One region of the Variovorax sp. GW822-FHT04E09 genome, then DNA from elsewhere that is predicted to be linked to it. Evidence: predicted binding sites of a transcription regulator. Region 1 holds the regulator's gene; each other region holds the start of a gene.

Evidence for each region. The regulator LexA, encoded in region 1, represses DNA repair genes until DNA is damaged. The targets are predictions, from matches to a motif close to ACTGTATNNNNATACAGT.
Region 2: the regulator LexA is predicted to act here: its motif matches at 4,097-4,114, upstream of recA (recombinase RecA).
Region 3: the regulator LexA is predicted to act here: its motif matches at 3,441-3,458, upstream of AC1RL8_RS26245 (ATP-dependent helicase).

What each region holds. Positions count from the first base shown of each region.
Region 1 covers NZ_JBXAMR010000001.1:287,210-294,217, forward strand. Annotated here, with positions in the region: gene AC1RL8_RS01385 (3-hydroxyacyl-CoA dehydrogenase) at 1-1,302, opposite strand, end outside; gene AC1RL8_RS01390 (MFS transporter) at 1,436-2,596, opposite strand; gene AC1RL8_RS01395 (D-2-hydroxyacid dehydrogenase family protein) at 2,601-3,608, opposite strand; gene AC1RL8_RS01400 (hypothetical protein) at 3,776-4,156, opposite strand; gene lexA (transcriptional repressor LexA) at 4,301-4,984, opposite strand; gene AC1RL8_RS01410 (asparaginase) at 5,058-6,044, shown strand; gene adk (adenylate kinase) at 6,075-6,731, opposite strand; gene kdsB (3-deoxy-manno-octulosonate cytidylyltransferase) at 6,867-7,008, opposite strand, start outside.
Region 2 covers NZ_JBXAMR010000006.1:220,571-227,578, reverse strand. Annotated here, with positions in the region: gene AC1RL8_RS23820 (bestrophin family protein) at 1-556, opposite strand, end outside; gene AC1RL8_RS23815 (hypothetical protein) at 690-1,412, opposite strand; gene yiaA (inner membrane protein YiaA) at 1,527-1,967, shown strand; gene AC1RL8_RS23805 (SRPBCC family protein) at 1,980-2,423, opposite strand; gene recX (recombination regulator RecX) at 2,392-2,865, opposite strand; gene recA (recombinase RecA) at 2,924-4,033, opposite strand; gene AC1RL8_RS23790 (MarR family winged helix-turn-helix transcriptional regulator) at 4,180-4,665, shown strand; gene AC1RL8_RS23785 (response regulator transcription factor) at 4,728-5,402, shown strand; gene AC1RL8_RS23780 (hypothetical protein) at 5,429-6,418, opposite strand; gene AC1RL8_RS23775 (sensor histidine kinase) at 6,561-7,008, shown strand, end outside.
Region 3 covers NZ_JBXAMR010000008.1:12,011-19,018, reverse strand. Annotated here, with positions in the region: gene AC1RL8_RS26265 (ABC transporter substrate-binding protein) at 1-663, shown strand, start outside; gene AC1RL8_RS26260 (5'-methylthioadenosine/adenosylhomocysteine nucleosidase) at 700-1,440, shown strand; gene AC1RL8_RS26255 (YoaK family protein) at 1,450-2,202, opposite strand; gene corA (magnesium/cobalt transporter CorA) at 2,259-3,245, opposite strand; gene AC1RL8_RS26245 (ATP-dependent helicase) at 3,471-5,588, shown strand; gene hpf (ribosome hibernation-promoting factor, HPF/YfiA family) at 5,909-6,238, shown strand; gene AC1RL8_RS26235 (PTS sugar transporter subunit IIA) at 6,431-6,898, shown strand; gene hprK (HPr(Ser) kinase/phosphatase) at 7,000-7,008, shown strand, end outside.

The DNA.
Region 1 (7,008 bases):
CTGGCACATGTCGGCGGCGATGTTGACGATGGCGCCGATCACGCGCTGCGTGACGAAGCCGCCGCTGTCGCGGATCACGCTCACGGCCTTGCCGTCGCGCGCGAAGAGGGCGTGCGCGGCGTCGCGCACGTCGCGGCGCGTGGCCGGGTTGGTGGCGAGCACGCGGCGCTTGGTGGCGGCGTCGTCGATCAGCATGTCGATGCCGACGGTGCGCGTGGCGTCCAACCGCTCGACCGCCGCGACCGTCGTCACGTCGAAGCCCAGCGGCGCGACCAGGATGATCGACTGCGGTGCGGGGGCGCTGCCGCTGTCGATCTGCGCACCCAGCGTGTTCACCAGGCGCAGCAGCTCGGCGCGGCGCGCGGCGCGCGGCGACACCCAGACCGCGGGCGTGCCTTCGATCACCGGCGCCGGCGCTTCGGGCGTTTGCTGCATCACGCCGTCTTCATAGCGGTAGAAGCCTTCGCCAGTCTTGCGGCCGAGTGCGCCGGCGGCCAGGCGCTGCGCGGTGATCACGCTCGGGCGGAAGCGCGGCTCTTCGAAGTACTGGTGGTAGATCGACTCCATCACCGGGTGCGACACGTCGAGCGCCGTGAGGTCGAGCAGCTCGAAGGGGCCGAGGCGAAAGCCTGCCTGGTCCTTCAGGATGCGGTCGATGGTGGCGAAGTCCGCCACGCCTTCGCCGACGATGCGCAGCGCCTCGGTGCCGTAGCCGCGGCCCGCGTGGTTGACGATGAAGCCGGGCGTGTCCTGCGCCTGCACGGCGCTGTGGCCCATCTGTGTGGCGTAGCCGGCCAGCTTCTGGCAGACCTCGGGCGAGGTCTTGAAGCCCGCCACCACCTCGACCACCTTCATCAGCGGCACGGGGTTGAAGAAGTGGAAGCCCGCGAAGCGCGCGGGGTGCTGCAGGCCGGCCGCGATGGCCGTGACCGACAGCGACGAGGTGTTGGTGACCAGCGTGGCCGTGGGCGCGACCACGTCCTCGAGCTCGCGAAACAGCGTGCGCTTGACCTCGAGGTTCTCGACCACGGCCTCGACCACGAGGTCGCAGCCTGCGAGCGCCTGCATGCCGTCGACCGCCTTCACGCGCGCCACGTAGGCGTCGCGCGTGGGGGCGTCGATCTTGCCCTTCTCGTGCAGCTTGTTCCATTGGGCGGCGAGGGCTTCGCGGCCACGCTCGGCGGCGCCTGCGAAGCTGTCGAGCAGCAGCACTTCGCTGCCGGCCTGGGCGGCGATCTGCGCGATGCCGCGCCCCATGGCGCCGGCGCCGATCACGCCGATTCGGGGGTAGTTCACTGTCATGGGATCAAGGTTCTCATGGGTTGGTGGGTGTCCGGGGCGGCCGCGCCGGCGCGGGTGCGCGACGCGGACGAAAGCTCCGATTTTGCAATCTCGCGGGAGGCCCGCGCCCCGGGTGTTACGCGGGGCATCGGATTCAGGCCGGGCGGCGGCTGCGGTCGATGGCGAAGCTCAGGCCCATGGCCAGCAGCATCAGTGCAAAACCGACCCGGCTCATCCACTCGGTGGCGTCGTTCGCCAGCAGCCAGCCGCCGAGTGCTGCGCCTAAGGCCTGGCCGATGTAGATGCCCGAGCTGTTGAGCGCCACCGAGCCCGGCGCCAGGGCGGGCGCCAGCCCCACGAGGCGCGCCTGCTGCGAGGAGTTGGTGGCAAAGCAGCCCAGGCCCCAGGGCACGAGCACCACCGCCAGCCACGCCAGCGTGCTGGCCAGCGGCCACAGCAGCAGGCTCAGCGCGATCAGCCCGGTCGTCAGCAGCACCATGCGCCCGGCGCCGACGCGGTCGATGTAGCGGCTCACCACCATGTTGCCCAGCAGGCCGAAGGCGCCGAACAGCGCCCACATCAGGCTCAGCGTATTGGCGTCGGCGCCGAAGCCCTGCTTGAGCAGCGGGCCGAAATAGCTGAACAGCACGAACTGGCCGACGCCCTGCAGCGCCGTGACCGACACGATGCCCATCAGTACCGGGCTGCGCAGCACGCGCGACCAGGCGGCGGCCGTGAGCGCGGCGGGCCGGATGCCGCTGGGCAGCGTGAGCCAGACCGAGGCGGCGCTCACGACGCTGAGCGCCGCGATGGCCATGAAGGCCATGCGCCAGCCCAGGTGGCCACCGATCAGCGCACCGATCGGCAGGCCCAGCACCGAGGCCACCGACCAGCCGAGAAAGACGAAGGTGACGGCGCGCCCGCGCTGCTCGGGCGGCACCAGCATGCCGGCGCAGGCCGCAGCCTGGGGCGTGAAGATGGCGGGCGCGATCACCGTCAGCATGCGCACCGGCAGCAACGCGCCGAAGCTGGGCACGAGCGCCGCGACCACGTGCCACGCGGCGTACCAGAGCAGAGTGAGGGCCAGCAGCTTGCGGCGGTCCCAGCCGGCGACCGCGGCGGCCAGCAGCGGGGCGCCCAGGCACATCACGAAGGCGGCTGCGCTGATCAGCTGGCCTGCGGTGGCGACTTGGACCGCCAGCGAGGCGCTGATCTCATTGAGGGTGCCCGGCACGACCATCACGCCCGTGCCGATCACGAAATTGCCGGCCAGCAGCGCCCAGAGCGCGCCTCGCTGCGGCGCGGGCCGGCTCATGCGCTCACCGCCGGACCTGCAGCGCGCCGGGGTTCACGATGTTCGTGGGGTTGCCCTTGATGAAGCTCACGACGTTGTCGAACGCCTGGCCGAAGTAGCTTTCGTAGCTTTCCTGCTCGACGTAGCCGATGTGCGGCGTGCAGATGCAGTTCTCGAGCCGCAGCAGCGCATGGCCCTGCAGCGGCGGTTCGCTCTCGAACACGTCGATGGCCGCCAGCCCGGGGCGGCCGCGGTTGAGCGCAGCCAGCAAGGCATCGGCCTCCACCAGCTCGGCGCGCGAGGTGTTGACGAACAGCGCCGTCGGCTTCATGCGCGAGAGGTCTTCGAGCTTGACGAGGCCCTGGGTGTCCTCGTTGAGCCGCAGGTGCACCGACAGCACGTCGGCGGCGGCAAAGAATTCGTGGCGGTTCTGTGCCACCTGGAAGCCGTCGGAGCGCGCCTTGGCGCAGCTGGCCTCGCGGCCCCAGATTACGACCTGCATGCCGAAGGCCTGCCCGTAGCGCGCCACCAGCTGGCCGATGCGGCCATAGCCCCAGATGCACAGCGTCTTGCCCTTGAGCACCGAGCCCACGCCGAAATTCGGCGGCATCGACGCCGACTTGAGGCCCGACTGCTGCCAGGCCCCGTGCTTGAGGTTGCTGATGTACTGCGGCAGGCGGCGCATGGCCGCCATGATCAGCGCCCAGGTGAGTTCGGCGGGCGCCTGCGGCGAGCCCGAGCCCTCGGCCACCGCCACACCGCGTTCGGTGCAGGCCGTGACGTCGATGTGGCCGCCGACGCGACCGGTCTGGGAAATCAGCTTGAGCTTGGGCAGCTTCTCGATGAGCTGGCGGGAGATCTGGCTGCGCTCGCGGATGAGCACGATGACGTCCGCATCCTTGAGGCGAACCGACAGTTGGCCGATGCCCTTGACCGTGTTGGTGTAGACCTTGGCGGCGTAAGCGTCCAGCTTGGCAGCGCACTGCAGCTTGCGCACGGCGTCCTGGTAGTCGTCGAGGATCACAATGTTCATGGCATGCCATTGTGCCTCGCAGCATCGGCACGTCGCACGTGTGAACGTTTGGATACCCGGCGCCGGATGGCGGCCGGAAGGCCCGTTTCAGGCCGATTCCAGTGAATCCGCCGTGCGCATGAGGGGCGCACAGAGTGCGCAGGCACGGCGGGTTCGTTGGCACTTTCTCAGTGCAGGTGGCTGGGGCGGGGCGTGCCGCTCCCGGTTTCCGCGGCTTCCAGTGCGGCGAGCCGGTCGAGTTCGGCGCACACGTCGGCCATGCGGCCGGAAATCACGACCCGGTTGGCGCAGCCGCGCTGCGAGCCTTGCCGGTCGACCACGCGGACCACGCGCAGCGGGCGGGCGGGCGTGGCGGCGGACGGTGACGCGGTCGGCGCCGGGCTGCCAGCGGTGCGCGCCGTGCAGGCCGGGCGAATGGCCACGTAGCGCAGGCCAGCGGCTGCATCGCCGCTCTCACCATGCGAGGGACGGCGGGCGGGCATCCAGCGGGTGGCCAGCGATTGCAGGGGCGACCAGAGGTCGGCGATGGCGAGGAGGGCGATTCCCATGTGAACTCCAAAAAAGTATGAGGTTGAACACAGGCAGGATTTCTTGAATCGGTCACGACAGGGTGATGGCGACTTCGCGCCATACGCCCGCCACCTGTCGCGGCCGGATGAGGTGCTGCTGCGTGTGGACAGCAGGCCCGGGGCCTACATCAGCATCGTGTTGCGGATGAGGCCGACCGCGAGGCCTTCGATCTCGAAGGGCTCGCCGGGCTGGACGATGATGGTCGGGTAGTCGGGGTTCTCGGCGTGCAGCTCGATCACCTGCTTGTTGCGCTTCAGGCGCTTCACGGTGACTTCTTCGCCCAGGCGTGCCACCACGATCTGGCCGTTGCGCGCTTCCTTCGTGGCCTGCACGGCGAGCAGGTCGCCGTCCATGATGCCGGCGTCGCGCATCGACATGCCGCGCACCTTGAGCAGGTAGTCGGGTTGGCGCTGGAAGAGCGTGTTCTCGACGTAGTAGGTCTGGTCGACGTGCTCTTGCGCGAGGATGGGCGAACCCGCCGCGACACGGCCGATGAGCGGCAGCGCGAGCTGGGCCATGCCGGGCAGCGAGAGCGAGAACTGGTTGCCTTCGCGGTGGCGCGTTTCGTGGAGCGAGCGCAGCGCATCGCCCTTGAGGCGGATGCCGCGCGAGGTGCCGCTGACGAGTTCGATCACGCCCTTGCGGGCCAGGGCCTGCAGGTGCTCCTCGGCGGCGTTGGCCGACTTGAAGCCCAGCTCGTTGGCGATTTCGGCGCGCGTGGGCGGCGCACCGGTGCGTGCGATGGCGCCCTGGATCAGGTCCAGGATCTGCTGCTGGCGGGCGGTAAGCTTCACTGCGAACTGCATAGTGGTTTCCTTGCGGCACTGGCTAGATATCCAGTACCTGTATTTTTAACCAGTTTTCAAAAGTTGACAAGCCATGACTCATTCCTCTTCGTCCGGGACGCGCCGCGTGGTGGTGCTGGGCACCGGCGGCACCATTGCCGGCAAGGCCGCCAGCAGCGGCGACAACATCGGCTACACCGCCGGGCAGGTGGGCGTGGCGGACCTGCTGGGCGGCATCGAAGCGCCGGCCGGCGTGACGCTGGTGGCGGAGCAGGTCGCGCAGCTCGACAGCAAGGACATGGACGCCGACACCTGGCGCCAGCTGGCCGCGCGCTGCGCACACTGGCTGGCGCAGTCGGACGTGGCCGGCATCGTGGTCACCCACGGCACCGACACGCTGGAAGAGACCGCCTTCTTCCTGCACGCCGTGCTCGCGCCGGCCAAGCCGGTGGTGCTGACCTGCGCGATGCGCCCGGCGACGGCCCTGTCGCCCGATGGTCCGCAGAACGTGCGCGACGCGCTCGCGGTGGCCTCGACGCCGGGCGCGCAGGGCGTGACGGTGGTGTGTGCGGGCACGATCCACAGCGGCCTCGATGTGCAGAAGGTGCACACCTACCGCCTCGATGCCTTCGCGTCGGGCGATGCGGGGCCGGTCGGCTATGTGGAGGAGGGCGAAGTGCGGCGCGTTGGTGCATGGCCGCAGGGGGCGCCGCTCGATGCGGCGCGGTTGGAGGCGGTGTCGAAGCCGTGGCCCCGCGTCGAGATCGTCATGAGCCACGCGGGCGCGAGCGGTGCGATCGTGGAGGCGTTGCTGCTCCCGTCGGCTGAGCCCTTGCGCGGGCTGGTCGTGGCCACGACCGGCAACGGCACCGTGCACCACGCGCTGGAAGGCGCGGCGCTGAAGGCGCAGGACGGCGGCGTGGCAGTGCTGCGCGCCACGCGCTGCACGAACGGACGCATCCTGCCGAAACCCGGTGACGGGCTGCGGGATGCGGGCGCACTCACGCCGGTGAAGGCGCGGGTTGCGCTGGTGCTGGAACTGTTGGGAGTGGCCGCCCTGCCGGAGTCGGAGGGCGGCTAGGAGAACGAGGCTGACGAATCAGCCGCTGGATCAGCTGTTCAGTGCGGCAAGCGCGCGCTGCGTGATCTCGTCGACCGTGCCCACGCCCTGGATGGCGCGGTACTTTGGCGCAGCGGCCGGATCGGTCTTGGCCCAGGCCGAGTAATAGTCGACCAGCGGACGGGTCTGCTGGCTGTAGACGTCGAGCCGCTTGCGCACGGTCTCTTCCTTGTCGTCTTCGCGCTGGATCAGCTCTTCACCGGTCACGTCGTCCTTGCCTTCCACCTTCGGCGGATTGAACTTGACGTGGTAGGTGCGGCCCGATGCCGGGTGCGAGCGGCGGCCGCTCATGCGTTCGATGATGTCGCCGAAGGGCACGTCGATCTCGAGCACGTAGTCGAGCTTGACGCCGGCCGCCTTCATGGCGTCGGCCTGTGGAATGGTGCGCGGGAAGCCGTCGAACAGGAAACCGCCGTTGCAGTCGGGCTGCGCGATGCGTTCCTTCACGAGGTTGATGATCAGGTCGTCGCTGACCAGTGCACCCGAATCCATGATCGTCTTGGCCTGCAGCCCGAGGGGGGTGCCTGCCTTGACCGCGGCGCGCAACATGTCGCCGGTCGAGATTTGGGGGATGCCATATTTCTGGCAGATGAAGGTCGCTTGCGTGCCTTTGCCTGCTCCGGGCGCGCCCAGCAAAATAAGTCTCATGGTGTCCTCGGAAGGTTCTTAGATTTTGTGTCGCGCCCCATGCGCACCCTCAGGCGCGCCGAGGCGGAATTGCATCGAGGATAGCATGCGTCCCCGTGACAAATTGCCGCCGTCTCCCTCGGGGCGGCCTGCAGCTCACGCAGGCGAGCCGGCCGCGAAGACGGCGCGCACGCGTGCCAGGTCTTCGGGCGTGTCGATCCCGGGGCCTGGGGCCACATCGCTGACATGCACCGCGATACGGTGTCCGTGCCACAGCGCACGCAATTGTTCGAGCGCC
Region 2 (7,008 bases), on a different contig from region 1:
GCAGCGCTTCGCGCAGGTCGGCGCCCATGTGCATCAGCAGCGCATGCGGCCGGTTGGCGACCTGGGTCAGGCCCTGCCATTCCGTCTCGCGCAGGAAGGGTTGGGTGTCAGTTGCCGCGTCGGTGCCGCGCAGCTGGTGGCGCAGCGCATGGGCGAAGGCCGCGGCGCGCAGGGTCATGCGCACGCGCAGGTCGTCCAGGCGGCGGACGGTGTCGGCGCCGGCGTTCACCGGCGCATCGCCGTCGATGAGGCTCTGGCACTGGCGTGCCAGGTTGCGCGAACGCAGGATCACCTCGCCCCAGAGCTTGCGCGCCTCCCAGAAGCGGTCGTAGGCCGCGGTGTTGCGAAAGCCCAGGAAGATCGCCAGCGGCAAGCCGAGCAGCGCGAAGGGCACGGTGCCCAGCGGAATCTTGATGGAACCGAAGCGCCCGTGCAGCACCGTGACAACGATGGCCACGATCACGTTGAGCGTCAGCGCCGCGGCGATGCGCGGCAGGACGGAGCCCCGCCAGGACAGAAACAGCTTGAGCCCGGACGGGCGTTTCCGGACGATCATGGAAGCGGGGGGCAGGGGAAACAGGCAGGCATGGAGGCCGCGCACACCGCAAGGCCCGCGCGGGCGCTGATTGTCGCCGAGGCGTCAGCGCGAGGGCGGCGGGCCGCCCCAAGACCGACGAAGACGGTCGGGCTCAGCGCACGAGCCACAGCCCCACGCCCAGCAGGACGGCCTGCGCGGCCAGCGCGATGTAGAAGAGCTTGCGCGAGGGCGTCGCCATCTCCTGCAGCACCTCGTGGATGCGGCGCGTGAGCAGGGCGCGCAGGGCAGGGTCTTCGCCCGTCGCCGGTGTCGTCGCACCGTGCGCGGCACGTTCCTGCTGCCACTCGGCCAGCATGTCGCTCAGGGGCAGGCGGCCCAGCACGAAGCCGACCACCGCGCGCACGGCCCGGCCTTCGCCGAGCACCGGTGCGAGCTGCTGGCACAGGGCGTCGGGCGACAGCCAGTCGGCCACGCGCTGCAGGCCGCCGTGGGTGCGCGGCATGGCTTCGATGCGGCCCGCGATCGCGTCGCCCAGCCGCTGCGACACGGCCTCGCCGCGCGCCGCGACCAGGTGCTGCATCGCGCGGGCGCGGCCCCGCTGCACGCCGAGCAGGAAGTACACACCGACGAACAGCGACAGCAGCACGGCCACCAGCAGCGGCGGCGACATGATCAGCGCCAGGATGGCGCCCGCGCCACCGGCGCGCGCCGCCGGGATGCCCGGGCCCTGCAGCTGGCTCAGGTAGTAGAAGAACACGCCGCCGCCGAGAAACAGGCCGATCAGCGCGCCCTTGATGGCCGAGCCGGCGAAGGCGAAGCCGGCCTTGGCGCCGGTGCGAACGAGAGACTGCGGGTGGGCGGGTGGCGACGACATGAAGGGTTCCTCCGGTTTTTCTGGAAAGCCGCCTCCTGCGAGGCCGGTCGCTGGCGATCATGCCACCGCCTTCCCGCACCATAATCGCGCCACACAACAACGAGGAGGATCGTCATGGGAACCGTCAAGTTTCAGAAACCGACCGGCGCATTCGTCGCCGCATCCTGGGCCGCGCTGATCATCGGCGCCATCGTGTACCTGCTCGGGCTGTGGAATGCCGCGATGCAGCTCAACGAGAAGGGCTACTACTTCACCATCCTCATGTACGGCCTGTTCTCCGCCGTGTCGCTGCAAAAGACGGTGCGCGACCGGCTCGAGGGCATCTCGGTCACCGGCATCTACTTCGGCCTGTGCTGGGTCTCGCTGCTGCTGTCGGTGGGCCTGCTGGCCGTGGGCCTGTTCAACGCCTCGCTGGCCGCGAGCGAGAAGGGCTTCTACGCCATGGCCTTCCTGCTGAGCCTGTTCGGCGCGGTGGCGGTGCAGAAGAACGTGCGCGACATCGCCGCGTACAAGGCCGAGAACCCGCTGGCCGACGACACCGCCGCCACCGAGTAAGCCAGGCCGGGCTCAGCCCGCCTCGAGCAGGCGGCGCAGGGCCTGCAGGTCGCGCGCGATCCATCCGGCATCGCGCGCAAAGGCCGCATCGTCCATGTGCGGCTGGCGCAGCAGCGTGAACTGCAGCTCGCACACGCCCGGCGCCACGCCGATCACGCGAAACGGCAGGTAGACCTCGGGCACACCTTCGGGCGCCACCCAGTGGTCGAGCACGCCCAGGTCGTTGGGCGGCGCAAAGCGCATGCGGGCCTCGCCGCTTTCGGGCGTGCGCACGATCCAGTGGTCGCCGTGCGGCACCAGCGCGCTCTTCGCGAGGCCGCTGGCCCAGTCGGGCAGCCGCTTCGGGTCGGACGCGAGCGCATAGGCGTCGCGCCATTCGCAGTGCACGCGCTGGGTGATGACGCGAGACAGGGCCGCGTCGCCTTCATTCGCCGGAGGGGTCGTCGCTTGTGTCATCGAAGTCGCTCCTGAGCACCTTGGACACGACGGCGCCCGAGAAACCGCGCGCCATCAGGAATCGCATCTGTTTCGCGCGCTCCTTCGCATCGGCGGGTGGCGCGTCGAAGCGGCGGCGCCACAGGGCCGTGGCGCGCTCGACTTCGGTCTCCTGCAAGCCGGCCACCGCCTGCGCGATGGCTTCGGGCGCGATGCCCTTGGCCTGCAGCTCCTGCTTCACGCGCAACGCGCCCGAACGGGCGGCGCGCTGGTGCAGCACCGAGGCGACGACGCGCGGCTCGCTGATGAAGTCCTTGGCGGCCAGCTCGTCGAGCGCCTGGGCCAGCGTGCCGGGCTCTTCCTCGTGCTTCGCGAGCTTGCGCTCCAGCTCCGCGCGCGAATGCTCGCGCTGGCTCAGGAGGCGCAGGGCGCGGCCTTTGAGGGAGGGGGCACTGAAGGCCATTCGGGGGTGGTGGGTCGCTCACGCCGCCCACGCAACACGCGAAGGCCGCTTATCGAACTTACTCCGCCGCCTTGTCGGCCTTCGATGCCTTGGCGGGCTTCTCGGCCTTCTCGGGTTCGCTGCCGGCGTCGGCCGCGAGCAGCGGAATGCCCAGCGATTCGCGCACCTTGTTCTCGATTTCGCGCGACAGGTCGGGGTTCTCGCGCAGGAACTCGCGGGCGTTGTCGCGGCCCTGGCCGATCTTCTCGCCGTTGTAGGCGTACCAGGCACCCGACTTGTCGATGATCTTGGCGTTCACGCCCATGTCGATGATCTCGCCCTCGCGGCTGATGCCTTCGCCGAACAGGATGTCGAACTCGGCCGTCTTGAACGGGGGCGACACCTTGTTCTTCACCACCTTCACCTTGGTTTCGTTGCCGATGGCCTCGTCGCCCTTCTTGATGGTGCCGATGCGGCGGATGTCCAGGCGCACCGAGGCGTAGAACTTCAGCGCATTGCCGCCGGTGGTGGTTTCGGGCGAGCCGAACATCACGCCGATCTTCATGCGGATCTGGTTGATGAAGATGACCATGCAGTTGGTCTTCTTGATCGTGGCCGTGAGCTTGCGCAGCGCCTGGCTCATGAGGCGGGCCTGCAGGCCGGGCAGCGAGTCGCCCATTTCGCCTTCGATTTCGGCCTTGGGCGTGAGCGCGGCGACCGAGTCGACCACGATCAGGTCGACGGCGCCCGAGCGCACCAGCGAGTCGACGATTTCCAGGGCCTGCTCGCCGGTGTCGGGCTGGCTGATCAGCAGGTCGGACAGGTTCACGCCGAGCTTCTGGGCGTACTGCACGTCGAGGGCGTGCTCGGCGTCGACGAAGGCGCAGGTGCCGGCCTGCTTCTGCATGGAGGCGATCACCTGCAGCGTGAGCGTGGTCTTGCCCGAGGATTCCGGGCCGTAGATTTCAACGACGCGGCCACGGGGCAGGCCGCCGACGCCCAGGGCGATGTCCAGGCCCAGCGAGCCGGTGGAGACCACCTGGATGTCTTCCAGCGCCTCGCCTTCGCCCAGGCGCATGATCGTGCCCTTGCCGAACTGCTTTTCGATCTGGGCCAGCGCGGCCTGCAGGGCCTTGGCCTTTTCACTGTTGGCGACCGAGATGCTTGCGCCCTTGACGACTGCGTCCATGTGGAAATCTCCTTGAATATCAACGGTTTGTGTCGGGATTCATCCATCTGCTTTTAACCACAGGCTGGATGCTTGAACAGTAGTGTAGGGGCTCATGGCGTTTCGCAAACCCACTTTAAAGTCAGTTTGCCTTACCATCTGAAGCCATGGCCGACCCCGCCTTTCCCACCGATCCCGACGCCTGGCGCCAGACCCACCTGGGCCGCCTGCTGGGCCATGCGATGCGCCGCTTCGACGAGCGCGTGCTGGCGCTCATGGCGCACGACATCGACGTGCCGCTGGCGCTGTCGAACCTCGCGGCGCGCGCGCAGGTGAGCGCGGCGCACATCCACATCACGCGGCACCTGGCACGCGAGGGCTCGCGCCTGACCGAGCTGGCCGAGCGAGCCGGCATGACCAAGCAGGCCATGGGCACGCTGGTCGACCAGTGCGAGGCCTGGGGGCTGGTCACGCGCGGGCCCGACCCGCTCGATGCGCGCGCGCGGCGCGTGCTGTTCACGGCCGACGGGCTGGCCTGGCTGGACGCCTTCCGCCGCGCCGTGACGCAGACCGAGCGCGAGTTCCGCGCCAGCGTGGGCGACGAGATCGCCACCGTGGTAACCATCGGACTCGAAGCCTATACAGCGGGCTAGACTCGCGTTGAGACAAATGTGAACTGCGCCGGCATGGCGCCTGAATCCGCCGGAGGTGGCTCATGCGAATACTGATTGCCGAAGACGACCAGGTGCTGGCCGATGCCCTGCTGCGCAGCCTGCGCACCTCGGGCGCGGCGGTCGATCACGTGGCCAACGGCTCGCAGGCCGACACCGCGCTCATGACCCACAGCGAGTTCGACCTGCTGATCCTCGACCTCGGGCTGCCCAGCCTGCACGGCATCGAGATCCTCAAGCGCCTGCGCGCGCGCGGCTCGCAGCTGCCGGTGCTGGTGCTCACGGCGGCCGACAGCGTGGAAGAGCGCGTCAAGGGCCTGGACCACGGCGCCGACGACTACATGGCCAAGCCCTTCAGCCTGCAGGAGCTCGAGGCGCGCGTGCGCGCCCTCACGCGGCGCGGCATGGGCGCCACCAGCAACGCGATCCGCCACGGCCCGCTGGTCTACGACCAGGCCGGCCGCGTGGCGACCATCGACGGCAAGATGATCGAGCTGTCGGCGCGCGAACTGGGCCTGCTCGAAGTGCTGCTGCAGCGCGCCGGCCGGCTGGTCAGTAAGGACCAGCTGGTGGACCGGCTGTGCGAATGGGGCGAAGAGGTGAGCATCAACGCCATCGAGGTCTACATCCACCGCCTGCGCAAGAAGATCGAGAAGGGACCGGTGCGCATCGCGACGGTGCGCGGGCTGGGCTACTGCCTCGAGAAGATTCCCGGTTGAGCGTGCCCCGCCCGCGCGCAATGCCGTCAGGGCTGCTTGCGCAGATTGACGAGCAGCGTGGCGCCGGTGTTCGAACGGATCAGGAACATGAGGCTGCGGAAGTAGCCGTTGCTGTCGTACACGCCCGCCGGCACCAGCCCGATGATGGCCGGCCCGGCATAGCTGCCGGTGGCGGCGGGGGTGAGCTTGCAGTCGTTGGTGCTGGCCGTGGCGGCATTCACGGCCTTCAGCGTGAGGCTGTACATGTTCTTGGCCGAGCCGGGCTGCGCCAGGGCGACAGTGCCCGAGAGCGTGCACTGGCCGATCTGCACGCCGCTCGTGCTGCCAGTGAACACGCCCTGGCCATCGACCTGCACCGTCACGCCCAGGCTCGGGCTGCTGTCGGTGTTGGACCACGTGCCGGTCATGCTCGCCTGCGACACCGCCAGCGCGTTCTCGATCGTGTAGGCCAGCGGGCCGACATCGGACGGCCTGCGGTTGTCGTAGGCGTAGGTGCCATCCACCGACTTCTTCGGCGTGAAGGTGCCCGAGCCCGTCACCGGATATGCGTTGGGCGGAACATACAACTCGGTGTCCGGGTTGAACGACCAGTCGAGCCCCGTGACCTTCAGCGAACCCCACATCGTGCCCCCGAGGAAGCTGCCCGCCAACGAACCGTTGGTGCCGACGAAGGCAATGCCTCGCACGCCCGCGTAGATGCCTTCGCTGTCATTGCCCACCGCGGCAGTGGAGCCGGGCTGCGGCGCACTCAGCGAGGGCGACGGCTCGGAGCCCGGCACAGCGGCGCGGTTCTCGGCCGGTGCGGGCGCGGGCGCGGGGGCCGGGGAGGGCGCGGGTGCGGGGGCCGGGGAGGGCGCGGGTGCGGGCGCCGGAACCGGTGCGATCGGCAGCATCGGCATGCCACCCCCGCCCCCGCCACCTCCACCGCCGCATGCAGTCACACCCACGCTGGCGGCCAACACGGTCGCGGCCATCCAGAGCGGCTTGGGGCAGCCGCCCACGGTCTTTTGCTTCATGATTTCTCCCTGATGTTTTTGAATTGCAGAAACTGCACGTCAAGGCTACAACCAGTCACACCTTGTCAATGAAACGTCACACCTGCGAATCGCAGTACTAGTTCACGCTCGCCCGCGTTCTTTCGTCTTGCCAGGAACTCCCTTGAAGCTCTTCCAGCGCGCCCAGCGCTCCCTGTTCGGCGAGATCCTCGACTGGATGCTCACGCCGCTGCTGCTGCTCGTGCCGGTGAGCATCGGCGTGACCTGGCTGGTGGCGCAGGGCATCGCCAACGCGCCCTTCGACCGCGCGCTGGAGCACAACGTGAAGGTGCTGGCCGAGCTGGTCACGGTGAAGCAGGGGCAGACGCACTTCGTGCTGTCGCAGTCGGCGCGCGAGATCCTGCGCGCCGACGACGCCGGCCACATCTACTACCAGCTGCTCGACGGCCACGGCACGCTGCTGCACGGCGAGCGCGACCTGCCGCAGCCCAACGTGGACGACCCGCCCGGCACCAACGTGGTCCTGCTGCACAACAGCACCGTGCACGGCCAGCCGGTGCGCGTGGCCTCGCTGTGGATTCCCAGCGGCAGCGAAGAAGTGCCGCCGTCGC
Region 3 (7,008 bases), on a different contig from region 1:
AACAAGAAGGCCATCATCGACGGCGTGTACCTCACGACCGGCGTGGCCGCGAAGAACCCGATTCCGCCCACGCTGTGGTCCTACAACGATGCCGTGAAGGACGACCCGTACGACCCCGAAGCCGCCAAGAAGCTGCTGGCGCAGGCCGGCTTCCCCGATGGTTTCAGTACCGACCTGTGGGCCATGCCGGTGCAGCGCCCCTACAACCCGAATGCCAAGCGCATCGCCGAACTGATGCAGGCCGACCTGGCCAAGATCAACGTCAAGGCCGAGATCAAGAGCTTCGAGTGGGGCGAGTACCGCAAGCGCCTGCAGGCCGGCGAGCACCAGATGGGCATGCTGGGCTGGACCGGCGACAACGGCGACCCGGACAACTTCATGTACACGCTGCTGGGCTGCGCCTCGGCCAAGTCGGCCAGCGGCAGCAACATCTCGAAGTTTTGCTACCAGCCCTACGAAGACCTCGTGGTGAAGGCCAAGAGCGCGACCAAGCAGTCGGAGCGCGACACGCTCTACAAGAAGGCGCAGGTCATCTTCAAGGAGCAGGCGCCGTGGTTCACCATCGCGCACGCGGTGCAGCTGAAGCCAGTGCGCAAGGAGGTGGTCGACTTCAAATTGAGTCCGTTCGGCCGCCACACGTTCTACGGCGTGGACATCAAGTAAGCCGTGGCCGCTGCGCCCATCGCCATCGTCGCGGCCATGCACGAGGAGCTGAGTGCGCTCCTCGCGCGCATGCCCGACGAGCAGCGCGTGCGCGTGGCCGGCCGCGACTTCTGGGTCGGCCACCTGCAAGGCCAGCCCGTGGTCGCGGTGCTGTCGCGCATCGGCAAGGTCGCGGCGGCGGTCACGGCCACGGTGCTGCTCGAGCGCTTCGGCGTGCGGGCGATCGTGTTCACGGGCGTGGCGGGCGGGCTGGCGCCGGGCGTGAACGTCGGCGACGTGGTCGTGGCGACCGAGCTGTTGCAGCACGACATGGACGCTTCGCCGATCTTTCCGAAGTACGAGGTGCCGCTGATGGGGCGCTCACGCTTCGCGGCCGATGCGGTCATCGGCGATGCGCTGGCGGCGGTGGCCGAAAGCACCTTGCGCGATCCGGTGAGTCTGGTGGGGCAGAAGGCGGTCGATGAGTTCCATCTGCGGTCGCCGAAGGTCCATCGCGGCCTGCTGATCAGCGGTGACCGCTTCGTGTCGACCACCGCGGAGTGTGGGGTCCTGCAACGCTCGCTGCCCGATGCGCTCGCCGTCGAGATGGAGGGCGCGGCGATGGCGCAGGCCTGCCACGACTACGGCGTGCCCTTCGCGGCGCTGCGGACCATTTCAGACCGCGCCGACGATACCGCGCACGGCGACTTCACGCGCTTCGTGGCCGAGGTGGCGAGCCGCTACAGCCTCGCGCTCGTCGACGCCTGGCTCGCCTCCCTGCCGCGCGACGCGGCCTGAAGAACCCGCCTACGGCGCGAGCCGGCGCAGCTGCGGCAGGTCGCGCAGCAGCGGCGGGATCGACAGCGCCAGCAGCAGCGCGGCCAGCGGCACGACGCAGATGAAGCCCACGTGCTTGAAGCCCAGCGCACCCACGGCGCCACCGAGCACGAACATGGCGACCAGGCCGCCGCAGCGGCGCAGCCTGCTGCGGTCGTGGCGCACCGGCAGCGGCGTGGACGGCGCGCGCCGGTTCCAGTAGAGCATCTTGCCCAGCTCGATCCCCACGTCGGTGATGTTGCCGGTCATGTGGGTGGTGCGCGTGCTGCCGCCCGAGGTCTTCGACGCCACGGCGTTCTGCAGGCCCATGATGAACGACAGCAGCAGCACCGTGAGCGGCACCGCGAACGGCGTGGCCCAGGTCAGCGTGATGGCGCCGGCGAGCCCGAACGGGAACATCAGCGCGGCCTCCAGCAGCAGCGGCAGCGCGTACACGCCATGCAGCCGGTGCTGGCGCGCCCAGTTCACCAGCACCGCGCAGACCGCCGCGCCGCTCACGAACGCCAGGATCGCGCCCAGCGCGTTCAGCAGCAGGGTGAGGTTGCCCAGCACCATGCCGTCCGCCAGCTGCGAGGCGAAGCCGGTCATGTGCGAGGTGTACATGTGCAGCACGAGGAAGCCGCCTGCATTGATGGCGCCGGCGTTGAAGGCCAGCAGCAGTCCGAGCGCGGTGTTCGTCGACGGCGCGCGGTGGCGGTTGGTGAGGAAACGAAGTCTGCGCACGGGGCCCTCCAGGTCAGCTGCCTGTCGGCAGCCACTCTAGCACCCGATGTGCGGCGTTACTTGAGCCAGCCGCGCCGACGGAAGTACCACATCGGCACCAGCGCGCTGGCCGCCATCAGCGCGATGGCGTAGGGGTAGCCCATGGCCCAGTCGAGCTCGGGCATGAACTTGAAGTTCATGCCGTAGATGCTCGCGATCAGCGTGGGCGGCAGCAGCGCGACGCTGGCCACCGAGAAGATCTTGATGGTCTTGTTCTGGTTGATGTTGATGAAACCGACGGTCGCATCCATCAGGAAGTTGATCTTGTCGAAGAGGAAGGCCGTGTGGTTGTCCAGCGATTCGATGTCGCGCAGGATCTGCCGCGCCTCCTCGAACTGCTCGGCGTTGAGCATCTTGCTGCGCATCATGAAGCTCACGGCGCGGCGCGTGTCCATCACGTTGCGGCGGATGCGGCCGTTCAAGTCTTCCTGCCGCGCGATGGCGCCGAGCACCTCGCCGGCCAGCTCGTCGCTGACGTTGCCCGACAGCACCTTTTTGCCCGCCACCTCGAGCTCGTCGTAGATGTTCTCCAGCGTGTCGGCCGAGTACTCGGCGTCGGCGTCGAAGAGCTTGAGCATCACTTCTTTCGCGTCTTCGATCAGCCCCGGCGCGCGGCGTGCGCGCATGCGCAGCAGGCGGAACACGGGCACGTCTTCGTCGTGGATCGAGAACAGCACGCCGCGGCTGCGCAGGTCGGTGTTGTGCTGGTTGAGGATGAAGGCGACGCGCACCGTGCGCGGGTCTTCGTCGTCGTCGATCAAGAAGTCGGAGCGGATGTGCAGTTCGCCGTTGTCTTCCTCGTAGAAGCGGGCCGATTCCTCGATGTCCTCGTCCATCGCGTCTTCGGGAATCGAGAGGCCGTAGTACTGCTTGATCCAGCGCTTTTCCTCGAGCGTGGGCGACTCGAGGTCGACCCAGATCGGCTGGAACTTGGAGAGCTCTTCGAGCGACTCGATCTCTTCCTGGACGAGGCGGCCGTTGGCGAGCGTAAAGATGTTGAGCATGGGCTCACTCCCGGGGGTGACTGAACGATGGGCGAGGGCGGGGCGCTTTCAATTCCCGCGGACCCGGCGTCAGTACATCACGCGCAGCGTCGCCAGGGAGTTGAAAGCTGCCGAGACGGGGCGGTTTCCAAGGGGAGTCTCCGGTTGCAGCGAGGCGCGATTATGTCACCGGCCACAGGGCGACAAGGCACTCGAACTGGACGGACATACAGTAAAGTCGTGCCCATGCAGACCCCTGCGTCCCCTGTTCTTTCCACCCCCCCGAAGACGCAAGCCGAGCGCCTGGCCGCGGCGCTCGCCGCGCTCAACGACGACCAGCGTGCGGCGGTCGAGCACGGCGTGGGCGCGGCGGTCGGCGCCGACCACCGGCCGCTGCTCGTGATCGCCGGTGCCGGCTCGGGCAAGACCAGCACGCTGGCGCACCGCGTGGCGCACCTGATCGCGGACGGGGTCGATCCGCAGCGCCTGCTGTTGCTCACCTTCTCGCGCCGCGCCGCGCAGGAAATGGAGCGCCGCGCGGGCCAGGTGCTGGCGCGCGTGCTGGGCCTGAAGTCGGAGCGCCCGCCCGCGCTGCCCTGGGCCGGCACCTTCCACGGCATCGGCGCACGGCTGCTGCGCGAGTACGCCGCGCAGATCGGGCTGGACGAGAACTTCACCATCCACGACCGCGGCGACGCCGAAGACCTGATGGGGCTGGTGCGGCATGAGCTGGGCCTGTCGTCCACGGTCAACCGCTTCCCGCGCAAGGGCACCTGCCTGTCGATCTACTCGCGCTGCGTGAACACGCGCGCGCCGCTGGCCGCCGTGCTGAAAGACAGCTTTCCCTGGTGCGCCGAGTGGGAGGCGCAGCTCAAGGCGCTCTTCGGCGCCTACGTCGAAGCCAAGCAGCAGCAGAACGTGCTCGACTACGACGACCTGCTGCTCTACTGGGCCGAGATGGTCGCCGAGCCCGCGCTGGCCGCGCACGTCGGCGCGCGCTTCGACCACGTGCTGGTCGACGAGTACCAGGACACCAACCTGCTGCAGGCCGAGATCCTGCGCGCGATGAAGCCCGATGGGCGCGGCGTGACGGTGGTGGGCGACGACGCGCAGTCGATCTACTCGTTCCGCGGCGCCACGGTGCGGAACATCCTCGACTTTCCCTCGCAGTTCTCACAAGAGGCGCGCGTCGTCACGCTGGAGCGCAACTACCGCTCGACGCAACCGATCCTCGACGTGTCGAACCGCGTCATCGCGCAGGCCGCCGAGCGGCACGCCAAGACGCTGTGGACCGACAAGCCCTCGGCCGGCAAGCCGGTGCTGGTGCTCGTGCCCGACGAGGCCGGGCAGGCGCGCTGGGTGGCCGACAAGATCCTGGCGCACCGCGAAGGCGGGCTGGCGCTGAAGTCGCAGGCGGTGCTGTTTCGCACCTCGTCGCACAGCGCGGCGCTCGAGCTGGAGCTGGCGCGGCGCAACATCCCGTTCGTGAAGTTCGGCGGGCTCAAGTTCCTCGAGGCCTCGCATGTGAAGGACCTGCTCGCCGTGCTGCGTTTCGCGCAGAACCCGCGTGGGCGCATGGCGGGTTTCCGGGTCACGCAGCTCATTCCCGGCGTGGGCCCGGCCACCGGCACGCGCCTGCTCGACGCGATGGACCAGGCGGCCGACCCCGCCGCGGCCGTGCGCGACTTCGTGCCGCCGTCGGCCGCGCGTGAACAGTGGGCCGACTTTGCCCAGGCCTATGCGACGCTGCGCGCGCCGTCGCTGCAGTGGCCGGCCGACGTGGAGGTAGCCATGCAGTGGTACCAGCCGCACCTGGAGCGGCTGTACGAAGACACCTCGGGCGTGCGTCATGCCGACGTCGAGCAACTGGCGCGGCTGGCGGCCGTCTATGGCTCGCGCGAGCGCTTTCTCACCGAACTCACGCTCGACCCGCCCGAGGCCACCAGCGACCGGCCCGGCCCGCCTTCGCTCGACGAGGACTACCTGATCCTGTCGACCATCCATTCGGCCAAGGGGCAGGAGTGGAACTCGGTGCACGTCATCAACGTGGTCGACGGCTGCATGCCGGCCGACGTGGCGCAGGGCGCGCACGAGCTGGAAGAAGAACGGCGCCTGCTCTACGTGGCGATGACGCGGGCCCGCGACCACCTGCATCTGGTGATGCCGCAGCGCTTTCACATCACGCAGCAGGCGGCGCGCGGCGACCGGCACCTGTACGCCAACCGCACCCGTTTCATCACGGAGTCCGACCTGGCGGGCTTCGAGCTGCAGACCTGGCCGCCGCCGCCGGTGCTGCCGCCCGCGGTGCCGCCGCCGGCGGCGGTGATCGACCTGCGCAACCGCATGCGCGCCGCCTGGCGCTGAACGGGCCGGCCCTTCGGGCGTGAGGGTCACTGCGCGCTGCACATGGAAACACTTGCTTCCAATGTGCCGCAACGGCATGCCACTGCACGGGGGCAGCTATGGAATCAATAGCGGATTAGGGCATGCAATACACCGGCCCGTCACTCGGGCAAGCCCCGGTATTGCAATACCGTGACAGCTTGGGCATAGTGAATCCGACCGCCCCCTTTCTTCATCTCCCTTCCTCTTCCCCCTCTCTCCCAACCTCACCTGTTTCGCCGGCCACGCTTCATCCCGGAGCGCGGTCATTTCCCCAACCGTCAATTCTCAGGAGGTCATTCATGAATTTGACGATCAGCGGTCATCACCTCGACGTCACACCTGCCTTGCGCACCTACGTCACGAGCAAGCTGGACCGGATCACGCGACATTTCGACCAGGTGGTCGATGTCAAGGTGATCCTCACGGTGGAAAAGCAGAAGGAAAAGGAACGCCGCCAAAGGGCGGAGTGCAACATTCACGTCAAGGGCAATGACATGTTCGCGGAATCGAGCCACGCTGATCTGTACGCCGCGGTTGATGAGCTGGTCGACAAGCTCGACCGCCAGGTGGTCCGCCACAAGGATCGCCTGCAGGACCACCATCACGTGGCGCCCAAGCGCGTGATGTAAACGCCGGGCCCCGCGCCCCGCATCTCAGGCCGCCTTCGGGCGGCCTTTTGTTTGTCCGACCACATTGGTGGGGCTTTGCAAGGGCCTCCAGAGGAAGCGACGCCTCACGGCAACACATGTAGACGAAAGTAATTAGGGGGACTGGGGGTTTTTACCGAGGAGGTGCATAATCGCCCCCGCTCTGACCCCACCATGAATCGCCTCGCGTCCATCCTGCCGCCCGCTCAAGTGCTCGTGAGCGTTGACGCCACCAGCAAGAAACGTGCTTTCGAAGAAGCCGGCCTGCTGTTCGAGAGCCTTCACGGTCTGGGCCGTGCCCTCATCACCGACAGCCTGTTTGCGCGCGAGCGCCTCGGCTCCACCGGTCTGGGCCACGGAGTCGCCATTCCGCATGGCCGCATCAAGGGCCTCAAGGCGCCGATGGCTGCGGTGTTCCAGCTGGCGAACCCCATCGGCTTCGACGCTCCCGACGAGCAGCCCGTGGCGCTGCTGATCTTCCTGCTGGTACCCGAAGCGGCCACGCAGAAGCACCTCGAAATCCTGTCCGAAATTGCCGAGCTGCTGAGCGACGCCGGCCTGCGCGAGCAGATCAAGTCCAGCACCGACGCCGCCGCGCTGCACGGCCTCATTGCCGGCTGGCAGTCGACCCAGGTCGCCTGAGCGCCCGTGCCGGGCCTGCCGCTGCTGATAAGCTGCGGCGACGCTTTTCTCTCCCTCCATCCTGACCAGAATGCCGGCGCCCCGCGCCGGCCGCCGCACGCATGAAGCCG